4 regions of the Paraburkholderia jirisanensis genome follow, and region 4 is predicted to be linked to each of the others. Evidence: predicted binding sites of a transcription regulator. Region 4 holds the regulator's gene; each other region holds the start of a gene.
The links. Region 4 encodes LexA, which represses DNA repair genes until DNA is damaged. Its sites were predicted from a motif close to ACTGTATNNNNATACAGT; they were not measured.

Region 1 (3,208 bases), on a different contig from region 4:
CCGCGCCACCGCCGCGCTGCACGTCGCGCGGCGTAGAATGCGCGTCGGCGTTTCCACTACGCGGCCGCCGGCCCGTTTGACCGCCCGTCACCTGTTGCTTAATTTCATGTCGACTGTCGCTTCGCATCCCGCGCGCTTCCGCTCCAAAACCGTCACGGCCGCCCTCGCGTTCTTTTTCGGCTCGCTCGGCGCGCACCGCTTCTACCTGTACGGATTGCGCGATCTGTTCGGCTGGGCGCACATCGTCGGCATGTTGTTCGGCGTGCCGGGCCTTCTGTTGCTGATGGCCACCGAACGCGCGTCGGCGCTCGGCTGGGTGCTGGTGATGCCCGGCGCAATCTCGCTGCTCGCCGCGTTCCTCGCAGCAATCGTCTACGGCCTGCGCCCCGACGAAAAGTGGGACGCACAATTCAACGCACAGACCGGCCGGTACAGCGAGTCGGGCTGGACCGTCGTCTTCATCGTGATCTTTTCGCTGCTGATCGGCGCGTTCCTGCTGATGACCGGTCTTGCGTTCTCGTTCCAGACCTATTTCGAGTCGCAGATCGAAGCGGCGAAGTCACTGTCGCAATAACGGCACGCGGCTAGCCGGCAGCCCTAGAACAAATCGAGCTGCGCATCGTCAGCGCGCGGCCGCTGCGGCTCCATACGCTGAAACAGCGACATATCGAGAATGCCGCGCTGCCGGGCGTTCAAACCAAGGCGACGGGTCGCCTTCGCAAAGCGCTGCTTCATCAGGTCGGCCCACAGCCCCTCGCCTTTCATCCGGGTCGCGAACGACGAATCGTAGTCTTTGCCGCCGCGCATATCGCGCACCCGGTTCATCACGCGGTCCGCTCGATCCGGAAAATGCGCCGCCAGCCAATCCTTGAATAACGGCGCGACTTCCCATGGCAAGCGCAGCACGATATAGCTCGCACTTGTCGCGCCGGCTTGCGCGCAGGCTTCCAGCACGCGCTCCATATCGGGCTCGGTGACGAACGGAATGATCGGCGCAATGCTGACGCCGACCGGCACACCCGCGTCGGCCAGCGTGCGGATCGTGCGCAGGCGCCGCGTCGGCGTGGCCGCGCGCGGCTCGAGCGTGCGCGCGATATCGGCATCGAGCGTCGTGATCGTGATGGCGACCATCACCTGACCGCGTTCGGCCATCGGCACCAGCAGATCGAGATCGCGCTCGATCAGCGACGACTTCGTGATTGCTGCGAACGCATGCTGCCGCTCATGCAGCACCTCGACCACGCGGCGCGTCAGCTGTAAATCCCGCTCGACCGGTTGCCACGCGTCGGTATTGACGCCCAGCGCGATCGGCTCCGGCACGTAGGTCTTCTTCGACAGCTCGTGCGCCAGCAACTCCGGCGCGTTGACCTTCGCATAGATCCGGCTCTCGAAATCGAGCCCCGGCGACAACCCGAGATAGGCATGCGTAGGCCGTGCAAAGCAATAAATGCAGCCGTGTTCGCAGCCGCGATACGGGTTGAGCGACACGTTGAACGGAATATCTGGCGACGCATTACGCGTGAGGATGCTTTTCGCACGCTCTTCGAACACTTGCGTACGCAGCGCGGGGCGCTCGCCGTTGCCGTCTTCGTCGGCCGACGCGGCCCAGCCGTCGTCGACCACCTCACGCTGGTCGACTTCGTAGCGGCCTCGCAGGTTCGTCACCGCGCCGCGCCCTTTGCGGGGCGCAGGCGGCGCGACCGGATATTCGCCGATCGGGAAGTCGATATCGGGATCAGGGTCGGCGTTGGGTTCGGATTTGGGCTTGAAGTCGCTCACGGCACACTGTCGAACAGCAAAAAACACCTGTATAAATATACAGTGTTTACGCCGTTTGTCGAGGCCACAAACGAGACCGCAAACGAGGCCACAAACGCGACAGGAAAACCCGTCAATCGCCAACCTCGATAGTCAGCGTCTCCTTGATCTCCTCCATCACCATGTAGCTCTTCGACTGCACCGCCCCGGGCAGCTGCAGCAGGATATCGCCGAGCAGCTTGCGGTAGTCGGCCATCTCGCCGATGCGTGCCTTGATCAGATAGTCGAAATCGCCGGACACCAGATGGCACTCGAGCACTTCCGGGATTTTGGTCACCTCGCGGCGAAACTGGTCGAACATGTTGCCGCTTTTGTGATCGAGCGTGATCTCGACAAATACCAGCAGCGCCGCGCCAAGCTCGGCCGGATTCACACGCGCGTAGTAACCGGTAATCACGCCGTCGCGCTCCATCCGCTTCACACGTTCGATGCACGGCGTGACCGAAAGGCCGACCTGCTCGGCGAGGTCTTTCATCGCGACACGGCCGTCCTGCTGCAGCACTTTCAGGATCTTGCGGTCGATTTTGTCGAGCGCCTTGACCGGCTGACGTTGGATTCGCATGATTCCGCCGAATTTACTAAAATTTGAAAAAATACAATAACAAAACCTGCTCAAACATCAATAGCATAGCGGATGAAACTGGGCATTCGGAAATTTACCTCGCGATTCGACCAAATCCGACCAAATCAGACGGAAGTCAGGTCACTCAAAGCGAAACGCACCGCCGAAGTCCGCAACATTCTCTGGAGCAGCTATGCGAGTCGTCGTGTTGGGCAGTGGCGTGGTCGGTGTGACAAGTGCCTATTATCTTGCGCGCGCGGGGCACGATGTGACCGTGGTCGATCGCGCCGCCGGTCCGGCGCTCGAGACGAGTTTTGCGAACGCCGGCCAGATCTCGCCGGGCTATGCGTCGCCGTGGGCCGCGCCGGGCGTGCCGCTGAAGGCCGTCAAATGGATGTTCCAGAAACATGCGCCGCTCGCGATTCGCCTCGACGGCACCCAATTCCAGCTGCAGTGGATGTGGCAGATGCTGCGCAACTGCACGTCCGAGCGCTATGCGGTGAACAAGTCTCGCATGGTGCGTCTGGCCGAATACAGCCGCGACTGCCTGCAGGCACTGCGCACAGAAACCGGCATCCAATATGAAGGCCGTACCGGCGGAACACTGCAACTGTTCCGCACGCAACAACAACTCGACGGCGCGGCGAAAGACGTCGCGGTGCTGAAAGAAGCAAACGTACCGTATGAACTGCTAATGCCCGGCGACCTGGCGCGTGCCGAACCAGCGCTCGCCAAAACCGCGCACAAACTCACGGGCGGCCTGCGCCTGCCCGGCGACGAAACCGGCGACTGCCAGCTGTTCACCACGCGCCTCGCCGCACTCGCCGA
Region 2 (3,208 bases), on a different contig from region 4:
TCATCTGATGCGCGGCGTCGGCGATAAAGCGCTTTTGCAGCTCCATGTTCTGTTCGAGGCGAGTCAGCAGGTCGTTGAACGACGTGACGAGCGGCTCGATTTCCGGTGGCGCGCGGCGCGCTTCGAGCGGCGACAGGTCGTCCGGGCGGCGCGCGCGGATATGCGACTGCAGCGCGTGCAGCGGCGCGAGGCCACGCGATAGCCCGAACCAGACCAGTACGATCGCCAGCGGCAGGATCACGAACTGCGGCAGGATCACGCCTTTGATGATGTCGTTGGCGAGCCGGCTGCGCTTGTCGAGCGTCTCGCTCACTTGCACCAGCACCGGCTGCGCGCCGGGCGTCTGCGGAAACTCGACGGTCGTGTAGGCCACGCGGATGTCGTTGCCGCGCAGCACGTCGTCGCGGAATTCGACGATACCCGGCTGCGGCCGGTCGTCCTCGTGCGGCAGCGGCATGTCGCGTTCGCCCGCCACCAGTTCGCCGCGTGTGCCGAGCACCTGGTAGAACACGCTATCTATATTGTCGGCGCGCAGGAAATCGCGCGTCGATTCGGGCAGCGCCAGTTCCGCGACGCCGTTTACCGGATGGATCTGTCGCGCCAGCACGTAGGCGTCGGTTTCGAGCGCGCGGTCGAACGGCCCGTTGGCGATCGACTTCGCCACCAGATACGTGACCGCGATACTCATCGGCCATAGCAGCAGCAGTGGCGCCAGCATCCAGTCGAGAATTTCGCCGAACAGCGAGCGTGGCCGCGTCTCGGCGGATGCTTCGCTCTCGTCGGGCGGCGCGAACGGGTTCGCGTAGCGGGCGTCGCGATCTTCGTCGAGGTTGGCTGCGTGGGCGGGCGGCACCGTGCCACGGTCTGCACGGGCGGACATGGGCGCGTTACCGGTTATTTGTAGTGATGGCTTGCGGGCATCGGGGCCGCTGCGGCGGAGGCTTCTGCGGCCTGGGCGGCTGCTGCGGTGCTTTGCGACGCGGCGGATGTGGCTGCTGCGGCTGCTGTAGCAGTTGCGGCGGCTGCGGGCGCGGCTTTTTCGAGGCAGTAGCCGAGGCCGCGCACGGTGATGATGCGCACGCCGCTCGGCTCGATCTTCTTGCGCAGCCGGTGCACGTACACCTCGATCGCGTTATTGCTGACTTCTTCGCCCCATTCGCACAGGTGATCGACCAGCTGTTCCTTCGACACCAGCCGGCCGATACGCTGCAGCAGCACTTCAAGCAAGCCCAGTTCGCGCGCGGACAGATCGAGCACCTGATCGTTGACGCACGCGATGCGCCCAACCTGATCGAAGCTGAGCGACCCATGCCGCACGACCGTCGGGCCGCCGCCCGCGCCGCGCCGTGTCAGCGCGCGCACGCGCGCTTCGAGTTCGTTTAGCGCGAACGGTTTGGCCATGTAATCGTCGGCGCCGAGATCGAGGCCTTTCACGCGTTGATCGACGCTGTCCGCGGCGGTCAGGATCAGCACCGGCAGGTTCGAATTGCGCGCGCGCAAGCGACGCAGCACTTCGAGACCGGACATGCGCGGCAGGCCTAAATCGAGAATCAGCAGGTCGAAACTTTGCATCGAGAGTGCAGTGTCGGCTTCGACGCCGCTTTGCACGTGATCGACCGCATAGGCCGATTGGCGGAGTGATCGAACCAGACCATCCGCGAGTATGCTGTCGTCTTCGGCAATGAGAATTCGCATGGTGCGCTGGGGTGAGGCGTGGCTGGCGCGTGGCTACCGTCTGGTTACCCCGTTTGGCTACCGCGTGGCTATCTCACGTGGGCCTCGGCGCACAGCGTCTCCGAACCTTTATTGTGGTGGTGTGGCAGCCAGTTTGGCCATGCGTGTTTACACATGCGTGTCCACGCGAATTGCGCTTGCCAAAACCACTGTTTTTTTATACAGTACCTGCGTTTGGCACGCGGCCCGTTTCGATGCTTCCCATGAAGCCTCGACAGGCTGCCCACCTGCTCAGGCGCCGTTCATCATAGCAAAGGACGATTCATGGAAGAAAGCAAGAAAGGCTCGGCTGGACTGACGGCTGAAAAGGGCAAGGCACTGGCTGCCGCGCTTGCACAGATCGAAAAGCAGTTCGGCAAAGGGTCGGTCATGCGGCTCGGCGCAGGTGAGGCGGTTGAAGACATTCAGGTGGTGTCCACCGGGTCGCTCGGCCTCGATATCGCCTTGGGCGTCGGCGGTTTGCCGCGCGGCCGCGTCGTCGAAATCTACGGGCCGGAATCGTCGGGTAAGACCACGCTGACGCTGCAGGTGGTCGCCGAAATGCAGAAGCTTGGCGGCACGGCGGCGTTTATCGATGCGGAACACGCGCTCGACATTCAATACGCGGGCAAGCTCGGCGTGAATGTGAACGAACTGCTGGTCTCGCAGCCGGATACCGGCGAACAGGCGCTCGAAATCGCGGACGCGCTGGTGCGTTCGGGCTCGATCGACATGATCGTTATCGACTCGGTCGCGGCGCTGGTGCCGAAGGCTGAAATCGAAGGCGAAATGGGCGATTCGCTGCCGGGCCTGCAGGCTCGCCTGATGTCGCAGGCGCTGCGCAAGCTCACCGGCACGATCAAGCGCACGAACTGCCTCGTGATCTTCATCAACCAGATCCGCATGAAGATCGGCGTGATGTTCGGCAACCCGGAAACCACCACCGGCGGTAACGCGCTGAAGTTCTACGCATCGGTGCGTCTGGACATTCGCCGTATCGGCTCGATCAAGAAGAACGACGAGGTGATCGGTAACGAAACCCGCGTGAAGGTGGTGAAGAACAAGGTGGCGCCGCCGTTCCGCGAAGCGATTTTCGACATCCTGTACGGCGAAGGCATTTCGCGTCAGGGCGAGATTATCGATCTGGGCGTGCAGGCAAAGATCGTCGACAAGGCCGGCGCCTGGTATAGCTACAACGGCGACCGGATCGGCCAGGGCAAGGACAACGCGCGCGAATTCCTGCGCGAGAATCCGGACATCGCACGTGAGATCGAAAACCGCATTCGCGAATCGCTGGGTGTGAATGCGATGCCGGCTGGCGCAGCAGTTGGCGCGGCCGCGGAAGAAACCGCGGGCGAAGAAGAGTAAGCATCGCGTGATACGCAAGGGCCGTCCTGTGTCCGACTCCGGGCGTGATGCGGGCGGTCCGTTTGACCCACTTGACCCACTTGACTCGTTTGACCGGTCTGATCGGCGTGATGTGCGCGCCGGCAAG
Region 3 (3,208 bases), on a different contig from region 4:
CACAACCAGGCCGCGCGACTCGTGCGCCACTCGAGCGCGAGTCGCGCACGACTCAAACATAACCGCTGCGCGCTGCGATGTCTGGCGCAGCCATCCAGCCGTGCGACGCGACCCGCGCCGCACGCGCTCTTCAAGCCTGACGACAAAGAGGAGACACCCATGCAAGACTCGTCGACCCACGCAGCGCCCCACCTGAAACGCACCTTGGGCCTGCCTTCGGTGCTGCTGTTCGGCCTCGCCTATATGGCGCCGCTAATCGTGTACGGCACCTACGGCGTGCTCGCCAAAGCCAGCGACGATACGGCCGCCCTCGCCTACCTGCTCGCGCTGATCGCGATCGTCTTTACCGCGCTTAGCTACGGCAAACTCGCCCGGCTGTTCCCGGTGGCAGGCTCTGCTTACACCTACACGCGCAAGACCTTCAATGCGTATCTCGGCTTCCTCATCGGCTGGGCGACGCTGCTCGACTACTTCTTCCTGCCGATGGTGATCTGGCTGATCGGCGCAGCCTATCTGAACGCTGCGTTTCCGCACGTGCCGGGCTGGGTATGGATCGTCGCGTTCATCGTGTTGACGAGCGCATTGAATGTGGTCGGCATCGAGCTCGCCGCGCGCTTTAACATCGTGCTGATGATCGTGCAGCTGGCGATCGTCGCGATCTTCGTCGCGCTGTGCTGGCACTACGCTTCGGCAGCGGCGGGCCCCGGCGGCATGGCGATGGCCGAACCGTTCTTCAAACCGCACGTGCCGCTCGGCGCGACGATGGCCGGCGCGGCAATTGCGGCGTATTCGTACCTCGGCTTCGATGCCGTATCGACGCTCACCGAAGAAACCATCGATCCGCAAAAGAACATGCCGCGCGCGATTCTGTGGATCGCGCTGATCGGCGGCGCGATCTTTGTGGTGGCCGCGTATGCGATGCAGCTGGCGCACCCGGGCGTCGACTTCAAGGACACCGATTCAGCTGCCTTCGAAGTCGCGAAGATGATCGGCGGCGACGTGTTCGTGACGGTGTTTCTCGCCGGGCTGATTCTCGCGCAGTTCGCCTCGGGCATCTCCGCGCAGGCGAGCGTCGGACGCTTGCTGTACGCGATGGGCCGCGACGAGATTCTGCCGCGGCGCGTGTTCGGTTTCATTCATCCGCGCTTCAAGACGCCAGCCATCAATATCGCGATTGCGGGCATCGTCGGGCTGATCGCGTTGAAGCTGGACGTGGCGACATCGACGTCGTTTATCAACTTCGGCGCGTTTCTAGCGTTCACCGCAGTCAATCTGTGCGTGGTGCGAATCTATCTGTCCGGCAATCATGGCGAGCGCAGGATCGGTGTGATCGGCGGCCTGGTGTTTCCGTTGATCGGCGCGGTGGCCGATATCTGGCTGCTGGCGAGCCTCGAGAAAACCGCACTGATCCTCGGCGCGATCTGGTTCGTTATCGGCATTGCTTACCTGTGCTGGATCACGCGGCTGTTCCGGCAGGCGCCGCCGGAAGTGGCGATCTGATGCGTGGCGCCGGGAACAACCGTGGCGCCGGAAAAGCCCTTGTGCAAACCCGCTGAGCGCGTAGAATACTGTACATATATACAGTGTTTTGGCGCCTCACATGGAATTGCTCAAAAAGCTGGAAGTGCTGGCGGATGCGGCCAAGTACGACGCGTCGTGCGCAAGCTCAGGCGCGCCGAAACGCAGCTCGCGCGGCGTGGAAGGGCTTGGCGCCAGCACGGGCTCCGGTATTTGTCATAGCTTTACGCCGGATGGCCGTTGCGTATCGCTGCTCAAGATCTTGCTGACCAACTTCTGCCTGTACGACTGCCAGTACTGCGTGAACCGGCGCACCAGCAACGTGCCGCGCGCGCGTTTCACGCCTGAAGAAGTCGTCAGCCTGACGCTCGACTTTTACCGCCGCAACTACATCGACGGGCTGTTTCTCAGTTCAGGCGTGATCCAGTCGTCCAATTACACGATGGAGCAACTGGTGCGCGTCGCGCAATCGCTGCGCGACGAGCATCTGTTTCGCGGCTATATCCATCTGAAGACGATTCCCGACGCCGATCCCGCACTGATTGCGCAGGCAGGCCGCTACGCGGACCGGCTCAGCGTGAACATCGAATTGCCTACTGAAGCGAGTCTCGAACGCCTCGCGCCCGAGAAAAGCGCACGCACCATCAAACTGGCGATGGGTTCGATCCGTCTCGCCCAGGACGAAGCCCAGAGCGACACGCGCGCACCGAAGTTTTCGCCGGCGGGCCAGAGCACGCAAATGATCGTCGGCGCGGACACCACCAGCGACAGCACGATCCTGCAGACTGCCGAAACGCTGTACGGCTCGTACCGGTTGAAGCGGGTCTACTACTCGGCGTTCAGCCCGATCCCGGAGAGTCCTACGGCATTGCCCGCGCAGGCGCCGCCGCTGTTGCGCGAGCATCGGCTCTATCAGGCGGACTTTCTGATGCGCGGCTACGGTTTTCGCGCCGACGAACTATTCGAGCGGCCGGGCAACCTGTCGCTCGATATCGATCCGAAACTGGCATGGGCACTCGCGCATCGCGACAGCTTTCCGGTCGATCTGAATCGCGCGCCGGTGCGGGTCATCGCGCGTGTGCCCGGCATCGGCATGCGCAACGCGCAACGGCTCGTCGATCTACGGCGGGCACGGCGCATCCGCTATCACGACCTCGTGCGGCTGCGGTGTCCGATGGAGAAGATCAAGCCGTTCGTCGTCACGGTCGACTACCGGCCATTGGCAGACGACATCTCGTCGGAACGCTTGCGCCGGGTGCTGACGCCACCGCCCGTGCAACTCGCGCTGATCTAGGCGGTGCAGCACCATGTCGATCTTCGTCATCGAGGACAGTTATCAAGCATGGCGCGCTGCCGCCCTGCAGGCACTCGCGGATAATCTCGCGCCCGAGACGATCGAGTGGCGCATCGAAGCGCCGGCTTCCGCTTCTTATGAACAAGCGGTGCTCGACTATGGCGAAGGTGCGCTAACTGTGCGTGATCCACAGCAAGCGGCCCCTGTAGGCATCAATGTGCGGATCTCGCGCGACCTCGCCGAGCAGCTGAAAGACGCCGCGCTGTTTCGCGATCCGCAGCGCTGGGCGTTTCTGTACAAGGTGTTGTGGCGCTGGCAGCACGGCGACCGCGCAGTAACCTCGGCTGCCGACGGAGACGGCATGCGTCTGTACCGGATGGCCAAGACCGTGCGCCG
Region 4 (3,208 bases):
CCGGCGGCTCAGCCAGAATGCTGACCGACGGCACGACGATCTCGAATTTCTCCGGGCCAAACTCCTTCAGCGACAGGAACGCCTCGTTTTCCCACGCGATCAGCACGTCGCCGATATCGCGCTGCACGAAGCTGGTGGTCGCGCCACGTGCGCCCGAATCGAGCACGCCGGCGTTCTTGTAAAGCTTCGCGACGAATTCCTTGGCCTTCTGCTCGTTGCCGCCCGGTTGATGCAGTGCGTACGCCCATGCGGCCAGGTAGTTCCAGCGCGCACCGCCCGAGGTCTTCGGATTCGGCGTGACGATCGACACGCCTGGTTTGGTCAGATCGTCCCAATCCTTGATGTGCTTCGGGTTGCCCTTGCGTACCAGAAATACGATGGTCGACGTGTATGGCGACGCGTTGTCCGGCAGGCGCTTCTGCCAGCCCGGATCGACGAGGCCCTTGTTCGCGAGCGCGTCGATGTCGTAGGCAAGTGCCAGCGTCACCACGTCCGCCTGCAGGCCGTCCAGCACCGAACGCGCCTGCGCGCCCGAGCCGCCGTGCGACTGCTTGAAGGTGATCGACTCGCCGGTCTTCGCCTTCCATTGCTTGCCGAATGCCGCGTTGATGTCCTGGTACAGCTCACGCGTCGGATCGTACGACACGTTCAGAAGGGTCGTATCCGCAGCGTGCGCCGCCGTGCCCAAACTGAGCGCAAGCGCGCCGCCGAACGCCAATCCCGCGAAGAATTTCTTCATGTTTGCTGCGATCCCCGTAGTGTGCTTGACCATTTCTCTTCTCCACCCGCAACAAGTTTGCAGGCGCGGCTTGCTACTTTTGGGCTTGTGCTTTTCGCTTTGCTCTTGCCTGTTCGCCGCGCCAGTCATCGATGGAGGCCAGTCTATCCGGGGCCCTTCATCATTAAAAATAATGTTTCTTCATTTTTTAATACTCAAAAGTGGTAATGACGGCCAGGCGCGGCGTTGACGCATGTAAGGCGCTGTCTTAGCAGCGGTTTTCGCCGTTGCAGCGGCACCCAAACGGACGAACTTCAAGTAACGCTTGAATTGCCGCCGATACTGTATAAAAATACAGCCACCTGTTCATCCATACAGTGGCGCCATGACCAAACTCACCGCACGTCAGCAGCAGGTTTTCGATCTGATCCGCCGCGCCATCGAGCGCAGCGGCTTTCCGCCCACGCGCGCCGAGATCGCTGCCGAACTGGGCTTCAGCTCGGCCAATTCGGCGGAAGAGCATCTGCGCGCGCTGGCCCGTAAAGGCGTGATCGAACTCGCAGCAGGCGCGTCGCGCGGCATCCGTCTGTTGGCCGGTCAGGACGACGCGCCGCATCAGTTCACGCTGCCGCACGCGGGGCTGATGCAGTTGTCGCTGCCGCTGGTGGGCCGTGTCGCGGCAGGTAGCCCGATCCTCGCGCAGGAGCACATCGCGCAAACCTATGCATGCGACCCGGCGCTGTTCTCCAGCAAGCCGGACTACCTGCTGAAGGTGCGCGGGCTGTCGATGCGCGACGCCGGCATTCTCGACGGCGACCTGCTCGCCGTGCAAAAGCGCAGCGAAGCGAAAGACGGCCAGATCATCATCGCGCGGCTGGGCGACGACGTCACCGTCAAGCGCCTGAAGCGCCGCCCGAACGGCGTCGAACTGATCGCCGAGAACCCCGATTACGACAACATTTTCGTCGAGGCCGGCAGCGCGGAATTTGCGCTCGAAGGCATCGCCGTGGGCCTGATCCGGCCTACCGAATTCTGATATCCGAACCTCCCCCGGAGAGATCCATGGAACGCCTTGCCCGTTTGCTGCCCTTTCGCCAGTTCGGCCGTCTGCGTCATTTGCGCAGCCTCGTACCGTGTATGCCGCTTGAGGCGCTACATGCGGCGCGCACGGGTTCGTTGTTCGATAGTGAGGTGAGCGATCAGCTGCCGTCTGATGCGGTGGGCGTCGGTACGCCGGGCGCCACTGCGCCGGGCGTCGGTGCGCCGGGCGCCGCTGCGCTGCCGTCGTCGCTGCCGGCCTTTGCGCGCGTGTCGCTGAAGTCGTCGATCAATGCGCAGCCGGCGCAACGCGCGCCGGTGCGGGTTTATCACGGGCCGTCGCGGCTCATCATGGTCGGCACCGTCGACGCAGTGTGCCGGATGATCGATCGTTGCATCGCCGAGGAAAGCGCGGCGCTGCAAGGCGGCGCCGTTTGAGTTGGCGGGCGCGAGAGCTGCTTGAGGTGGCTGCTTGAGGTGGCTGCTGCGGTAGGTCACGGCGGTAGGTCACGGCGGTCGGTCGCGGTGGTAACCCGCGCAGTCGCCGCCGCGCGCGGCGTAGACTGGCCGCCGCACCCGCAGCGCGGCGAGTGCGCTACATCGCGCCGTCCGCGCCACGGCCCGCGTGGATTCTTCATCCGGTCGGCATAGTGCGGGATCGTTTTTGCGCGCGCGGAGTCTAGTTGATTCCCACGTTCAATCCATGTCCCGCACGATGAAGGTTCGTACCGTCCGCGTTCACTCAAAATATTCGATGCAAGGCCGTTTCACACGGTCGATGGCGATCGCGCTGGTTATTCTGGCGATCGTCGCCGCGCTGGCGTTCGCTTATGCGTCGCCGTACATCGCGCTCGAACGGCTCAAGCGCGCCGCCGATGCGCGCGATGCGCAAACAGTCAATCAATACGTCGATTTTCCCGCGCTGCGCGACAGCCTCAAGCAGCAACTGGTCGGGCTGCTCCAGCGTCGGCTCGAAGGTTCGGGGCACGGCAATCCGCTCGCCGCGATCGGCGCGATGATCGGCGTCGCGGTGATCGGACCGCTGGTCGATGCGTATGCAACGCCAGATGGCGTCGCGGCACTGCTCAACGGCATGCCGCCACGCGGTGAACCGGGAGAACGGCCGCCCGCACCGCCCGATGCGAATTCCAACGTGGATAACGCCGGCGCAGGCACGTCGTCACCCGCACCGTCACCCGCGCAACCCAATGCGCAAGCCCCGGCGAATGCGCCTGACACGCCACCGCAGCCGCCGCAAACCACGGCCGGCTATCGCGGCATCAACGAGTTCGTCGTCACCTACCGGCACGGCGTCGGCGACACGCGCTATGCGGCAATTTTGCGTCGCGAAGGTTTGTTCTCGTGGAAGCTCGCGGCGGTCGATCTGGCCGACTGACGCCCGTTCCCGGCAAATGCACGCCGGCGGCCAGATAGCTCCGGCCGACCCCGCTT

Region 1: a site for LexA is predicted at 1,806-1,823, ahead of ACYVNQ_RS28370 (PA0069 family radical SAM protein). Genes of this name have one in related genera too.
Region 2: a site for LexA is predicted at 1,883-1,900, ahead of recA (recombinase RecA). Genes of this name have one in related genera too.
Region 3: a site for LexA is predicted at 1,568-1,585, ahead of ACYVNQ_RS03270 (putative DNA modification/repair radical SAM protein). Genes of this name have one in related genera too.

What each region holds. Positions count from the first base shown of each region.
Region 1 is NZ_BAAGSQ010000029.1:597,487-600,694, reverse strand. Features, by position in the region: gene ACYVNQ_RS28375 (NINE protein) at 107-574, shown strand; gene ACYVNQ_RS28370 (PA0069 family radical SAM protein) at 598-1,728, opposite strand; gene ACYVNQ_RS28365 (Lrp/AsnC ligand binding domain-containing protein) at 1,892-2,380, opposite strand; gene ACYVNQ_RS28360 (D-amino acid dehydrogenase) at 2,574-3,208, shown strand, end outside.
Region 2 is NZ_BAAGSQ010000027.1:154,835-158,042, reverse strand. Features, by position in the region: gene ACYVNQ_RS23470 (sensor histidine kinase N-terminal domain-containing protein) at 1-880, opposite strand, end outside; gene ACYVNQ_RS23465 (response regulator) at 895-1,695, opposite strand; gene recA (recombinase RecA) at 1,999-3,081, shown strand; gene recX (recombination regulator RecX) at 3,089-3,208, shown strand, end outside.
Region 3 is NZ_BAAGSQ010000004.1:162,518-165,725, forward strand. Features, by position in the region: gene ACYVNQ_RS03265 (APC family permease) at 160-1,500, shown strand; gene ACYVNQ_RS03270 (putative DNA modification/repair radical SAM protein) at 1,601-2,812, shown strand; gene ACYVNQ_RS03275 (UdgX family uracil-DNA binding protein) at 2,826-3,208, shown strand, end outside.
Region 4 is NZ_BAAGSQ010000012.1:128,420-131,627, forward strand. Features, by position in the region: gene ACYVNQ_RS07240 (sulfate ABC transporter substrate-binding protein) at 1-772, opposite strand, end outside; gene lexA (transcriptional repressor LexA) at 1,104-1,754, shown strand; gene ACYVNQ_RS07250 (hypothetical protein) at 1,781-2,194, shown strand; gene ACYVNQ_RS07255 (DUF2939 domain-containing protein) at 2,511-3,152, shown strand; gene ACYVNQ_RS07260 (universal stress protein) at 3,207-3,208, opposite strand, start outside.